Regions from separate parts of the Ornithinibacillus sp. 4-3 genome, predicted to be linked through region 1. Evidence: predicted binding sites of a transcription regulator. Region 1 holds the regulator's gene; the other holds the start of a gene.
The links. Region 1 encodes Rex, which represses fermentation and respiration genes when NADH is low (regulators of the CRP and FNR family bind a similar motif). Its sites were predicted from a motif close to TTGTGAAATATTTCACAA; they were not measured.
Positions count from the first base shown of each region.

Region 2: AB4Y30_RS09085 (cytochrome c oxidase subunit 2A) is a predicted target of Rex. The motif match lies at 3,521-3,538, and genes of this name have one in related genera.

Region 1 covers NZ_CP162599.1:613,551-620,462, forward strand. Annotated here, with positions in the region: gene AB4Y30_RS03095 (FtsW/RodA/SpoVE family cell cycle protein) at 1-187, shown strand, start outside; gene AB4Y30_RS03100 (YcxB family protein) at 233-751, opposite strand; gene AB4Y30_RS03105 (ABC-F family ATP-binding cassette domain-containing protein) at 768-2,705, opposite strand; gene moaC (cyclic pyranopterin monophosphate synthase MoaC) at 2,825-3,319, shown strand; gene AB4Y30_RS03115 (redox-sensing transcriptional repressor Rex) at 3,322-3,954, shown strand; gene AB4Y30_RS03120 (PotD/PotF family extracellular solute-binding protein) at 4,201-5,274, opposite strand; gene AB4Y30_RS03125 (ABC transporter permease) at 5,271-6,071, opposite strand; gene AB4Y30_RS03130 (ABC transporter permease) at 6,064-6,879, opposite strand; gene AB4Y30_RS03135 (ABC transporter ATP-binding protein) at 6,869-6,912, opposite strand, start outside.
Region 2 covers NZ_CP162599.1:1,861,053-1,867,964, forward strand. Annotated here, with positions in the region: gene AB4Y30_RS09070 (thymidylate synthase) at 1-865, opposite strand, end outside; gene AB4Y30_RS09075 (VOC family protein) at 1,134-1,484, opposite strand; gene AB4Y30_RS09080 (formate--tetrahydrofolate ligase) at 1,711-3,381, opposite strand; gene AB4Y30_RS09085 (cytochrome c oxidase subunit 2A) at 3,753-3,914, shown strand; gene AB4Y30_RS09090 (cytochrome c oxidase subunit II) at 3,933-4,415, shown strand; gene AB4Y30_RS09095 (b(o/a)3-type cytochrome-c oxidase subunit 1) at 4,415-6,064, shown strand; gene AB4Y30_RS09100 (SCO family protein) at 6,156-6,743, shown strand; gene AB4Y30_RS09105 (class I SAM-dependent RNA methyltransferase) at 6,783-6,912, opposite strand, start outside.

The DNA.
Region 1 (6,912 bases):
TGCGTTATTACTGATTCATACATTTGAAAACATTGGTATGACAATTAATGTAATGCCAATCACAGGGATTCCATTACTCTTGATTAGTTATGGAGGAAGTGCTGTGCTAGCATCAGTAATTGGTTATGCCTTAATATATCGTGTGGCTGTCGAGAATTCGATACAAAATGATTATTTATTTAAGTAAAATGAAACACCGTGCTTTCTGGAAAAATCCAGTGCACGGTGTTTTTTAAATACTAGCAGGCAAGTTTGTTTGAATAAATTTTTTAACTTCTTCTACATTTCCTACTTTATCCTTTGGGATAATATAGGCGTAGCTAGGGCTATGATAGAGATATAAATTATCTTTATCTTCCTGAAAGCTAACAGCATTTTTCCATTGTAGTGATGTTTGACTCCTAGATGTTTTATCCGTAAAGCCATTTTTATTCATTGTTACATGATGTTTTCCTAAAATGAGAGCGTTATTACCTTCTTCAATCATTCGCTTTGTATTACGCGTAATATAGCCTTTAAAACGCATTGGATAAAGAATAATCCATACTGCACTTAATGCAATAATGACAAGAATTAACAAAGGTAAAGAGACTGTTTCGATTTGATAATATAAGTAACCAAAAACAATAAAGAAAAGAGGTCCAATAATACGTTGAACAAGTAAAGAGCGTTTCACCGCTTTTGAGTTGCCAAAATGAAAAATATTAAAATTAATATAATCTTTTTCTGTCAGTTCATATTCGAATTCCAATTGAATAACCTACCTTTTATTTTGGAGTATCATGAAATGCTTCCCATGCTTCCATTAATTCTTCAATCATTTGTTTCGTGTGATTTGCTTCTGTAGAAAGTTCTAGTGATTTTTCATGGTCTTGATATACTTCAGGCAATGCCATTTGTTCTTCCAGTGCATTTAATTCTTCTTCTAATTCTTCGATTTTCGTTTCTATTTTTTCGATTTCACGTTGTTTCCTTCTTTTTTCACTTTGCAATTTCTTTTCTTGTTCATAGCTTAATCTTTGGGATTTTTCTTTTTTCTCGGGTGCTTGTGATTGCTCTGCTTCATTTAATTTTGCAATTTCTAGTGCTGTTTGTTTTTTCTCTACATAATAATCATAATCGCCTAGGTAGACAGTTGCACCATCATGATTCAATTCAATCACTTGGTCCGCTATTTGATTAATAAAGTAGCGATCATGTGATACGAATACAATCGTGCCAGGGAAATTAATTAAGGCAGCTTCAAGTACTTCTTTACTATCAATATCCAAATGGTTTGTTGGTTCATCGAGCACTAATAAATTTGCTTTTTGCATCATTAATTTTGCTAAAGCAAGTCTTGCTTTTTCTCCACCACTTAATGCTTGTACAGGACGAAGTACATCATCACCAGAAAATAGAAAATTTCCAAGTATAGTTCGGATTTCTTTTTCCATTGTTGTAGGGTAGTCATCCCATAATTCATTTAAAACAGTTTTATTGGATGTTAAATTTGCTTGTTCCTGATCATAATAACCGATTTGTACATTCGTTCCAAGCTGGATGGTACCTTGTTTTTGCTGTAAATTAGATAAAATAAGCTTGAGCAATGTTGTTTTCCCTACTCCATTTGGTCCAACAATGGCAACACGTTCCCCACGATTCACATGGAAGTTTACTTGTGTGAATAAAGGGCTGTCTTCTCCAGGATATTGAAAGGTAAGATCACTAACTTTTAATACATCATTTCCACTTTGCCTTTGAATTTGAAAAGAGAAAGAAGCAGAAGATTCATCTCCAAGTGGACGATCTATTTTTTGAATACGTTCCAACTGTTTTCTCCGACTTTGCGCTCTTTTCGTTGTAGAGGCCCGAGCAATATTGCGCTGCACGAAGTCCTCCATTTTCTTAATATCTGCTTGTTGTTGCTCAAATTCCTTTAATGCTTTCTCATAATCCTTTTGTTTTTGTTCTAGATATTTACTATAGGAGCCAACATATTTCTTAGATTGATTTCGAGAGATTTCATAAATAATCGAAACTACTTTATCGAGGAAATAGCGATCATGAGAAACAATAGTGACTGCACCAGGGTAATTTAATAGATAGCCTTCTAGCCAGCGTAGTGTTTCCATATCTAAATGGTTTGTCGGTTCATCGAGAATGAGTAAGTCTGGTTTTTGTAGGAGTAATTTTCCTAAAGAAAGTCTCGTTTTCTGTCCACCACTTAATGCATGAATAGGAGTATCATAATCAAAGGTATGGAATGCAAGTCCTGTCAAAACAGCTTTAATTTCCGATTCAAAACGATAGCCACCTTCATTTTCAAATTCCTGATGTAGCTTATCATAGTTCTGCAATAATGCTTCATATTCACTTTCATCCATGTTTCCAGGATTTGCCATTTGTTGTTCAAGTGAACGAAGCTCTTGTTCTTTTTTCAATAAAGGCTGGAAAATAGATAGCATCTCTTGCCAGATAGATTGTTTTGATTCGAGCGAGCTATGCTGTGATAAATAACCGATACGTAGATCTTTCGGTTTGAAAATTTCCCCATCATCATGGGATAATTGATCAGCCATTATTTTTAAGATTGTTGATTTGCCAGCACCATTTCTACCAACAATTGCAACACGATCATTGCTTTTAATCTCTATTTTTATATTAGATAAAATCTCTTCTGCACCGAAGGATTTAGAAATATCATTTAATTGCATGATGATCATTACTTTCACCTCACCTCTCTAAGTGTATCTTATTTAATATGTAGCTAGCAATACTTTTTGAGCCTTCTCTTCTCTTTTCTGATAAAATAGATGATAGAATAAAAACTGGAGATGAGCTTATGACAGATTTTACTCATTTTAATGAACAAGGTAGAGCAAAAATGGTTGATATTAGTGAGAAGGTAGATTCTATGCGCACGGCTCTAGCAAAATCAAGTATTTTCGTTTCAGAAGATATATATAAAGCTATTACCAATCATACAGTTAGCAAAGGGGATGTATTAGCAGTAGCGCAGGTAGCAGGTATTATGGCTGCAAAAAATACTGCAAATATTATTCCGATGTGCCATCCATTGCAATTAAAAGGGGTCGATGTTCAATTTGATTGGAATTTAGAAAACAATCAATTTGAGCTTTGTATCGAAGTTTCTGTAAAGACAAAGGGAAGTACAGGAGTAGAAATGGAAGCGTTGACAGCAGCATCTGCCACAGCTTTGACGATTTATGATATGTGTAAGTCCTTTGATAAAGGCATGATCATTGGACAAACTTATTTGTTAGAAAAATCTGGAGGAAAGTCTGGAGATTTTTATCGAGAAGGAATGAAAAAGTAAATATGTATAAAAAGATACCGAAAGCAACAGCGAAGCGATTGCCCTTATATTATAGGTATTTATCAAATTTAAATCATCAAGGAAAAACAAGAGTATCTTCATCTGAATTAAGCAGAGCGTTAAAAGTGGATTCAGCAACCATACGTAGAGATTTTTCACATTTCGGTGCTTTAGGAAAAAAAGGTTATGGATATGATGTTGAATATTTACTCGTTTTTTTCCGTAAAGCGTTGAATCAAGATCAAGTAACAGAAGTAGCCTTAATTGGAGTAGGGAATTTAGGAACGGCATTTCTGCAGTATAATTTTATGAAAAACAATAATACGAAAATAGTTGTCGCATTTGATACAGATAAAGCAAAAGTTGGAACAGATATTGGTGGGACGCCAATTTATGATATTAATGAATTAGAAAGATGGATAGGTAATGTTAAAGTGGCGATTCTGACTGTGCCAGTCACAGTAGCTGAACAAATTACAGAAAAATTAGCAGGGCTTGGCATTGAAGGTATTCTTAATTTCACCCCTGCAAGAATTACAGCGCCCAAGAATGTCCATGTTCATCATATTGATCTATCCGTTGAATTACAGACATTGATTTATTTTATGCAACAGGATGGAATGAATCAAGAGTAAGGATGCTGAAACAAAAAGAAAAACTAAGCTTGAAATCCGAACAATATTTATATAAAGCAAGGTATATAGGAAGTTCGGTTCGCGAGATCCTAGTGCAATACCAAGCTGACATACCCCACGAAGCAGGTATTTGCACAATTTATGTTTGGAATTAGCTAAGTAATAAATTCTCTTATCCCAGCTTCTGATTATAGAATGAAAAACCGTTAAGTTCCCTATAAAGAGAGCTTAACGGTTTTTTTCTTATTATTTCCGATACATTTTAAATTCTAGAAATAGATCATTGTAAATGGCTAGGTTTTTCTTTCCTATATTCTCGTATACTTCAAGTTTTTCTGTTAGCTCTGGTGATGGATAAAACCTTTCATCATTTACAACCTCTTCGTCTAAGTATGCTAGTGCTGCTTGGTTAGGTGTAGAATATGCCACATAATCTGTGTTTTGGGCCGCTACTTCTGCATCTAGCATAAAGTTAATGAATTGATGTGCACCATCGATATTTTTTGCTGTTTTTGGAATAACCATATTATCAAACCATAGATTAGAACCTTCTTTTGGAACGACATAGTCAATATCTTCATTTTCTGACATGATATCAGCAGCATCTCCGGACCATAGCACAGCAATGGAGGCTTCATTATTTTGCATCAGCAATTTATTTTCGTCACCAACAATTGCTTTGACATTTGGTGTTAGATCACGGAGCTTATGAAAAGCTTCCTGTAAATGGTCTTCATTTGTATCATTTAAAGAATAACCAAGTACATTTAGTCCTACACCAATAATTTCACGAGCTCCATCGATAAGAATGATTTCATTCTTCAAGTCTTCATCCCATAAATCCTCCCAGCTATCAAATGTTTTGCCAGGCAGTAAAGTCGGATTATAGGTGATTCCTACCGTTCCCCAAAAATAAGGAATGGAATATTTATTTTCTGGATCAAAGGGTAAGTCCATAAAACGTTCATCGATATTAACAATATTTGGTAATAGGTCATGATCAAGGGGGAGGAGTAGGTCCTCTTCCAGCATTTTTTCGATCATATATTCTGATGGAACGGCAACATCATATGTTGTACCACCTTGAACAATTTTTGTCATCATTGCTTCATTGGAATCAAAGGTTTCTAAAATAACCTTAATACCTGTTTCTTCTTCAAACTGTTCGATAAGCTCTTCATCGATATAATCTCCCCAGTTGAATACAGAGAGCGTATTTCCTCCTGAGAATCCTTGAGAATCATTAATGCGAGCAATGAAATAGAGAAGGACGAAAGATACAATGAAACCAGCTAAGAAAATCGGTATAAGCTTTTTCATTTCTTCACTCCCATCTTCACATTCCCACGTTGAGCAATAAAATAATAAACAATTACAAGTAAAATCGTAAAGACAAATAGAACGGTAGATAAAGCATTAATATTTAAAGAAATTCCTTGACGGGCAAGTGAGTATATTTCTACGGAAAGGGTGCTAAATCCGTTTCCAGTAACGAAAAATGTCACGGCAAAGTCATCTAAGGAATATGTTAATGCCATGAAAAATCCAGCGAAAATTCCTGGTGTAATATAAGGTAAAATAACTTTAGTTAAGATTTGCCATTGATTAGCACCTAAGTCTTTAGCGGCATCAAGTAAAGAAGGCTTCATTTCTGCTAGCTTAGGAAGTACTAATAAAACAACAATTGGAATACTAAATGCAATATGTGATAGTAAAACAGATGTGAAGCCAAGCTTAAAGCCGACTAATGTAAATAAAATTAAGAAAGATGCTCCGATAATAACATCAGGACTTACAATTAAAACATTGTTCAATGATAATAATGTATTCTGTGTTCGTCTTCTTCTATAATTATAGATTGCTAATGCACCAAATACACCGATAATCGTTGCAATTAATGAGGAGAGCAATGCAATCACAAGTGTATTAAGCACGATAATTAGTAAGCGAGTATCATCAAATAATTCACGGTACCAATCGAATGTGAAGCCTTCAAATCCACTCATTGTTCCTCCGCTGTTAAAGGAATAAATAATAAGAAAGAAGATAGGTCCATAAAGGATAATGAAAATAAGAGTTAAAAAAATCTTTGCTAGTACACCGTTTTTATTATCCATTTAATCCCCCTCGCTTTCTATTACCAGTTAACAGCATAATAACTACCATAATAAGAATTAAAAAGACCGCAATGGTTGCTCCCATACCCCAATCCTGTGTCACAAGGAAATGCTGTTCAATGGCAGTACCAAGTGTAATTACGCGATTCCCAGCAATTAATCGAGTAAGCATAAAGAGTGATAATGCTGGAATAAAGACAATTTGGCAACCAGTTTTTACCCCATCTAATGTAAGTGGGAAAATAACACGACGAAATGTCATCCATTTTGTCGCACCTAAATCAGAAGCGGCAGAAATGAGTGAAGGATTGATATCATTAAGTGCATTGAAAATTGGTAAAATCATAAAAGGAATAAAAATATAGACAGATACAAAAATAAAACTAAAGTCAGTAAATAGTATTTGTTTATTCCCAATTCCAACTATTTCCAAGAATTCATTCGCTATTCCATGTTTCCCAAAAATCCCAATAAAAGCATAGGCTTTTAGTAGAAGATTTACCCATGAAGGTACAATAATCAGCAGGAGCCATAATTGACTATGCTTTAGCTTTGTTAGTAAATATGCAGTAGGATATGCTACCAGCAAAGAGAATAGCGTAATTAAAAAAGCATACCAAAAGGAACTTAAAGTCATTTTTAAATAGACAGGTGTAAAGAATTTTTGGTAGTTTTCAAAGGAAAAATTACCTTCAATATCAAAGAACGAATAGTAAACAACAAGGATAATTGGTGTAACTACAAACAGAACAATCCATAACGCATATGGAAGCATATATAATCGACGAGAAAGTTTATTATTTTGCATCTTCGTCTGCCTCCGTATATGCATCTAAACGGC
Region 2 (6,912 bases), 1.2 Mb from region 1:
AAATGGATTGCTTATCACTGTTGATTTTTAATGTTGGCAGTGGACGTAATTCTCTACTTAATTGGAGTTCAACTTGTTCTACATGATTGGAATAAATATGTGCATCACCAAAAGTATGAACAAAATCTCCTACCTCTAAGCCACATTCATGTGCGATTAAATGCGTTAACAGAGCATAGCTAGCAATATTAAAAGGCACACCTAAAAATACATCTGCACTACGCTGGTATAATTGACATGATAGCTTACCATCAGTAACATAAAACTGGAATAACGTATGGCAAGGTGGCAATGCCATATGTGGTACATCCTCAGGGTTCCATGCAGAAACAATATGTCTTCTGGAATTAGGATTCGTTTTAATTGCATCAATTACTTCTTTTAATTGATCCACCCCATTGAAATCACGCCATTGCTTTCCATATACTAAACCGAGATCACCATATTTTTCAGCAAATCCTAGATCTTCAAGGATTCGATTTTTAAAAATATCCATTTGTTTATCATATTCTGCTTTAAATGCAGGATCTTCCAATATTTTATTTCCAAAATCATCCATATTAGGCCCTGTATAGTCTTCGCTTTCCACCCATTTTTTAAATGCCCATTCATTCCAAATATTAATATTATTTTCTAGTAAATAGCGTATATTTGTATCGCCTTTAATAAACCAAAGCAATTCAACGGCTATTATACGAAAAGGAACTTTTTTAGTTGTTAGTAATGGGAAGCCTTTGCTTAAATCAAAGCGCATTTGATGACCAAAAATAGAATAGGTTCCAGTATTTGTTCGATCATCCTTTTCCTTACCAGCTGCTAAAATTTTCTTACATAAATCTAGGTAAGCTTGTTCTTCCGTTATCATTACTTTCCCTCCATTTAATTGTAACTAATATATCTTGTTCATTTATCATACCCGAAAAAAGCATAAGTCACAATCACTCATATTTTGGTCTTGAATGGTCTTAAATCACTGAAACCAAAAGCAAACATTATAAACAATATGATTGTAGTTTTTATAAAACTTTTGATATTCCTAATAGATCTTTTTAACCTTTTTCCATTTTCTACTCTTTGTTCTAAATTTATTTATGGAGCAACTGTGTTTAGCAGTAATATCTAATATTATTTTTTTACTGATGAATAAGAATATTGACTAGCTTTCCAAATGGGTCCCTTACGTAAAAACGCCGTACTCCCCATGGTTCCTCAACTGGTCCATACTCAATTGGGATGCCCGCTTCCTGCACACGAGTTAATGCTTCTTCCAGATCATCAACTTCAATAGATAAATCAGGCACTTGTGTTCCGGAACCTCCCTCTGAAAGAAAGCTAATTTGAGTTTCCATTTTCTCATCGGATCCATAAGTTGCAATAAATCCCATATCCATTAGTTGTTCAAGCCCAAGTACCTCTCCGTAGAAGTATGCTGCTTTGGACTTGTCCTGTGTTTCTACATTCGCAACAATTCGTTTTACCTTCATCTTTATACACTCCCAAAATTTTGACAGCCATTTTATTGCATACCTAATCTGGTAACAATTTAATATTTATTATAGTCAAAAATATAATGAAATTTAAGCTTCGACCCTTTTAGTAAGGCGGAATGTATTTCTGTAGCGATTACTTCTAGTCATTTTCGTTATACTTTTTTCTATGATAAAGAAAGACTGTCTACTTTTATGTAAACAGTCTTTTCTTATTGATATATTAGAATAAGCCTAGAGCTCTTCCATCTTCTGAAACGTCCATATTTAAAGCAGCTGGTTTAACTGGTAAACCTGGCATTGTCATCATATCTCCTGTAAGAACTACGATAAACCCTGCTCCAATAGATGGGCGCATTTCTCGAATTGAAATAGTAAAATCTTCTGGTCGACCTAATAATGCCGGATTATCTGATAAAGAGTATTGTGTTTTCGCCATACATACTGGCAATTTATCCCACCCCTGCATTTCATAGAATGCAGCCTGTTTCTTAGCTTGTGGAGATAATTCAATATCTTTTGCTCCATAAACTTTTTGAGCGATTTTTCTAATTTTTGTTTCTAAAGAATCCTCTAATTCATAAATACGTTTAAAATCACGTTCTTCAGACTCTGCTTTAGCAATAACTTTTTTCGCTAAATCAATTCCACCTGCACCACCTTTAGCCCAAATATCAGCTAAAGCAACATCAACACCTTGTTCTTCACACCATGCTTGGATAAAATCAGTTTCAGCTTCTGTATCTGTAGGGAATTTATTAATTGCAACAACATAAGGAAGTCCAAAAGTTTCAATCGTTTCCATATGTTTCTTCAAATTGCTCATACCTGCTTTTAATGCTTCTACATTTTCTGCTTTTAAATCGTCTTTAGCAACTCCACCATGCATCTTCAATGCTCGAACAGTAGCAACAATGACAACAGCTGCTGGTTCAAAGTCTCCAGCTCGGGATTTAATATCGAGAAACTTCTCTGCTCCAAGATCCGCTCCAAATCCCGCTTCCGTAACAACATATTCCCCTAATTTAGCAGCAGTTTTGGTAGCGATAATACTATTACATCCATGGGCAATATTCGCAAATGGACCACCATGGATAATTGCTGGGGTATTTTCAATTGTTTGAACTAAGTTAGGCTTGATTGCATCCTTTAATAAAAGTGTTAATGCACCTTCTACTTTTAGATCTTTTACTGTAACAGGCTCTTCATTATATGTATAACCAATTACAACCCGAGAAATCTTCTCACGTAAATCATTTAAATCATTTGCTAGACACAGGATAGCCATAATTTCAGATGCTACCGTAATATTAAATCCATCTTGTCTAGGAACCCCCTGTGTAGGCCCGCCTAATCCAACAACAATTTGTCTTAACGTACGGTCATTCATATCCATGACTCGCTTCCACTCAATACGACGTGGATCAATATTCAACTCATTTCCACGTTGAATGTGGTTATCAATTAGAGCAGATAATGCGTTATTTGCTGTAGTAATTGCATGTAAATCACCAGTAAAATGCAGGTTAATATCCTCCATCGGTAGCACTTGTGAATATCCACCACCAGCAGCCCCACCTTTTATTCCCATTACTGGCCCTAAGGAAGGCTCGCGCAAAGCGATGATTGTTTTCTTGCCTACTTGGTTTAATGCTTGGCCTAAACCAACAGATACAGTTGACTTTCCTTCTCCAGCAGGTGTAGGGCTAATCGCCGTTACTAAAACAACTTTTCCGTCAGGACGATCTTTTAGTTTATTCAATAAAGCATCTGATAATTTTGCTTTCGTATGTCCATATGGTTCCCAGTCTGATTCATCTAATTGTAAACCTTCAACAATCTCACGAATTGGTTTTAATGTGGCTTCCTGAGCAATTTCAATATCTGTTTTCATTATATAGCTCTCTCCTTTAATGCAAAATTTTTAATATTACTGATATTATATCGCATTTGCTTTTTTTATGGTATGGAAAGGTTTTGGTTGACACTCATTATTCTTTGTTTAACTAGTGTTTTACCCTAAATCAATTAGTTTGTGAAATAATTCACAACTTTATCACATTTTTTTCATAATTTTGCCATCCCAATTGAACAGTTTGTGAAATGTTGAACAAAGTTATAAAAAATATATTACTTTGTGTGTATGATGAAAGTGTAAGAAGAGCTTTACATATGAAAAAGAGAGTGACTTCAAACACCTATATATCTAGTATCCTATCGACTTTACTCTCAATGAAAAAATCTAAAATGAAAGGAGTGATTAAGATGGCTGGGCCAAAGGTGAAGGAGAAAGAATCAAATGTGAAAAAACAAGTTAATCATGAAGAAGAAACATCCCTCAAAGGTACATTAGCTTCAGTAATGATTTTAGGCGGAATTATTGTACTAAGCTGGATAGGTGTATGGATGTTATTCGTAACCCGTTAAGAAAAGGAGAAGAGGACTATGCATTTTCATAAATATGAAAAGATTTGGTTATTTTTTGGTGTAGGTAGTTTATTAGTATTCCTAACCGTTGTAGGAATTAGCGCATTCTATATGGGCAGTCAACCCCCTAGCTGCGCTGTAACGTTAGATCCAGAAAAAGTAGATGAATGGGAACCATTTAATGAGCCTGGATTAAAACAAATTGGTGATAATGAATACGAATTAGCAATTGTTGCTTCTGCTTTCAACTATGATGTTGGAACAGATGATAAGGTAGTTCAGATTCCTAAAGGAGCAACAGTACATTTTGTAGTTACAACGAAAGATGTGATTCATGGTTTTGAACTAGCTGGTACAAATGTAAACATGATGCTAGAGCCTGGCTATGTAAGTACATTAACAAATACATTTAAAAAAGAAGGTACATTTACCATGGTATGTAATGAGTATTGTGGAACTGGACACCACTTAATGTATGCGACGATTGAGGTGACTGAATAATGATGAAATCTGTTCGAGGTTTACCAATTAAAGATGCAAGATTATCGATGGCACATCTATATGTTGCATTTGCTGCCCTATTCGTAGGTGCTTCAGCAGGTTTATTACAAGTACTAGAACGTTCTGGAAAATTCCAAATGCCATTTAACCTTAGCTATTATCAAATTTTAACAATCCATGGAGTTATTCTCGGTCTAGTATTAACTACTTTCTTTATTATCGGTTTTATGCTTGCTGCACAAAGTAAAACTACAGGTGGATATAATAAAACAGAGCTCATTATTGGTTGGATAGGCTTCTGGCTAATGTTGGCTGGAGTTATTCTTGCAGGTATTTTAATGATTCAAAATGAAGCAACTGTTTTATATACATTTTATGCTCCACTACAAGCACATGCAGGATTTTATTTTGGTTTAACTTTAATTATTGTTGGTACATGGTTAGATGCGTTTGTAATGTTTAAGCGTCATGCTAGATTCCGCAAAGAGAATCCAGGTCAACCTACTCCATTATTAAGCTATATGGGTGTAGTAACAATGGCAATGTGGTTTATTGCGTCCTTAGGAGTAGCAACAACTGTATTATTCCAATTATTACCTTGGTCTTTAGGTTGGGTAGATACAGTAGATGTACTAGTTAGCCGTACATTATTCTGGTACTTTGGTCATCCACTTGTATATTTCTGGTTATTGCCTGCATACATGATGTGGTATGCGGTTATGCCAAAAATTATCGGTGGTAAAGTATTTTCAGATTCATTAGCACGTTTTACATTTATTTTATTACTATTATTCTCTATTCCAGTTGGGTTTCACCACCAATTAACAGAGCCTGGTATTGATCCATTCTGGAAGTTTCTACAAGTTATTTTAACATTTTTAGTAGTTATTCCTTCTTTAATGACGGCATTCTCTATGTTTGCTATGTTTGAATCAAGAGGAAGAGAATTAGGAGCAAAAGGGCTATTTGGCTGGCTGAAGAAAATGCCATGGAAAGATGTTCGTTTCTTAGCACCATTTATTGGTATGCTCTTCTTCATCCCTGGAGGAGCTGGAGGAATTATTAATGCTTCTAACCAAATGAACCAAGTTGTCCATAATACAATTTGGGTTACAGGACACTTCCATTTAACAGTAGCAACAGTAGTAATGTTGACATTCTTTGGAATTACTTATTGGTTAGTACCGACATTAACTGGTAGAATTCTTACACCAGCAATGAACAAGCTAGGTATTATTCAAACAATTTTCTGGACAGTAGGTATGACGATTATGTCTACCGCAATGCACTGGCAAGGATTATTAGGTGGGCCACGTCGTTCTGCATACTCTGAATATGCTGGTAATGCTGATACAGCTGCTTGGGGGCCATATCAAATGGCTCAAGCTATTGGTGGATCTATCCTATTTATTGGTATGGTAATCATGATTATTATCTTTGTTTATCTCGCGTTCTTTGCTCCTAAAGGCGAAGAAAAATTCCCAGTTGCTGCTCTTGCAAAAGATGCAATTTCAACTCCTAAAGTATTTGAAAACTGGAAATTATGGATTGGTATTACTGTACTATTAATCTTGTTCACATATACGATTCCGTTTATCGATATTCTACAAAATGCGCCTCCGGGATCTAAAGGTTTTAAATTATGGTAACAAGGTAGGAACGTATATAGGGTGTAGAGGAAATTTTGCCCTTCCTCTTCCCCTATTCTTTATAAGCCTTACTTTTATGGAGGGAATTTAATTGAAGAAATTATATATTATTTTTAGCGCTTTACTTGTTATTGGTATAACAGCAGGAATATTATATTTAACAGTGATTCGCCCTGGAAATACAGAATTACCACAGGATGTTGTTTTACAAACTGCATTTGAAGAAGAATATTCTTTTGAGGAATCACCAAATAAAGTAAGATTAATAGAATTTATGTATACCAATTGCCCGGATGTATGTCCTGTTACGACATTAGAGCTATCGAAATTACGTAATAAGTTAGAGAAAGAAGGTGTTTTTGGAGATCAAGTAGAATTTCTAACGATTACAATTGACCCAAAACATGATACCCTTGAGGTTTTACAGGATTATGCAAATCGTTTTGAGGTTACTGAATCTGATGAAGGCTGGTATTTCTTAAGAGGGACAGATGAAGATACAAAGAAACTTGCTGACTCCTTAGACTTCCGCTATCGTGATCCAGGAACTGGAGATATTGTTCATACTTCTTATTCCTATTTATTAGACGAAAAAGACAATTTATTAGAGCAGTTTACAATGGGAGATAAATTTGATACAGACAAAGCATTCAATAAAATATTAAAAACCATCAATTAGAAAAAATACCTCCATTAGAGGTATTTTTTCTATGTATATCTAATTCTTTTTACCAAAAAATTGATAGTAATCGGTTTTAATAAATCCATTAAATAATTTTCTTTTCTTCGTTGCCTTATGACCATAATATTTTTCAAATTCTTCAAATGCAGTAATGATATATACACTC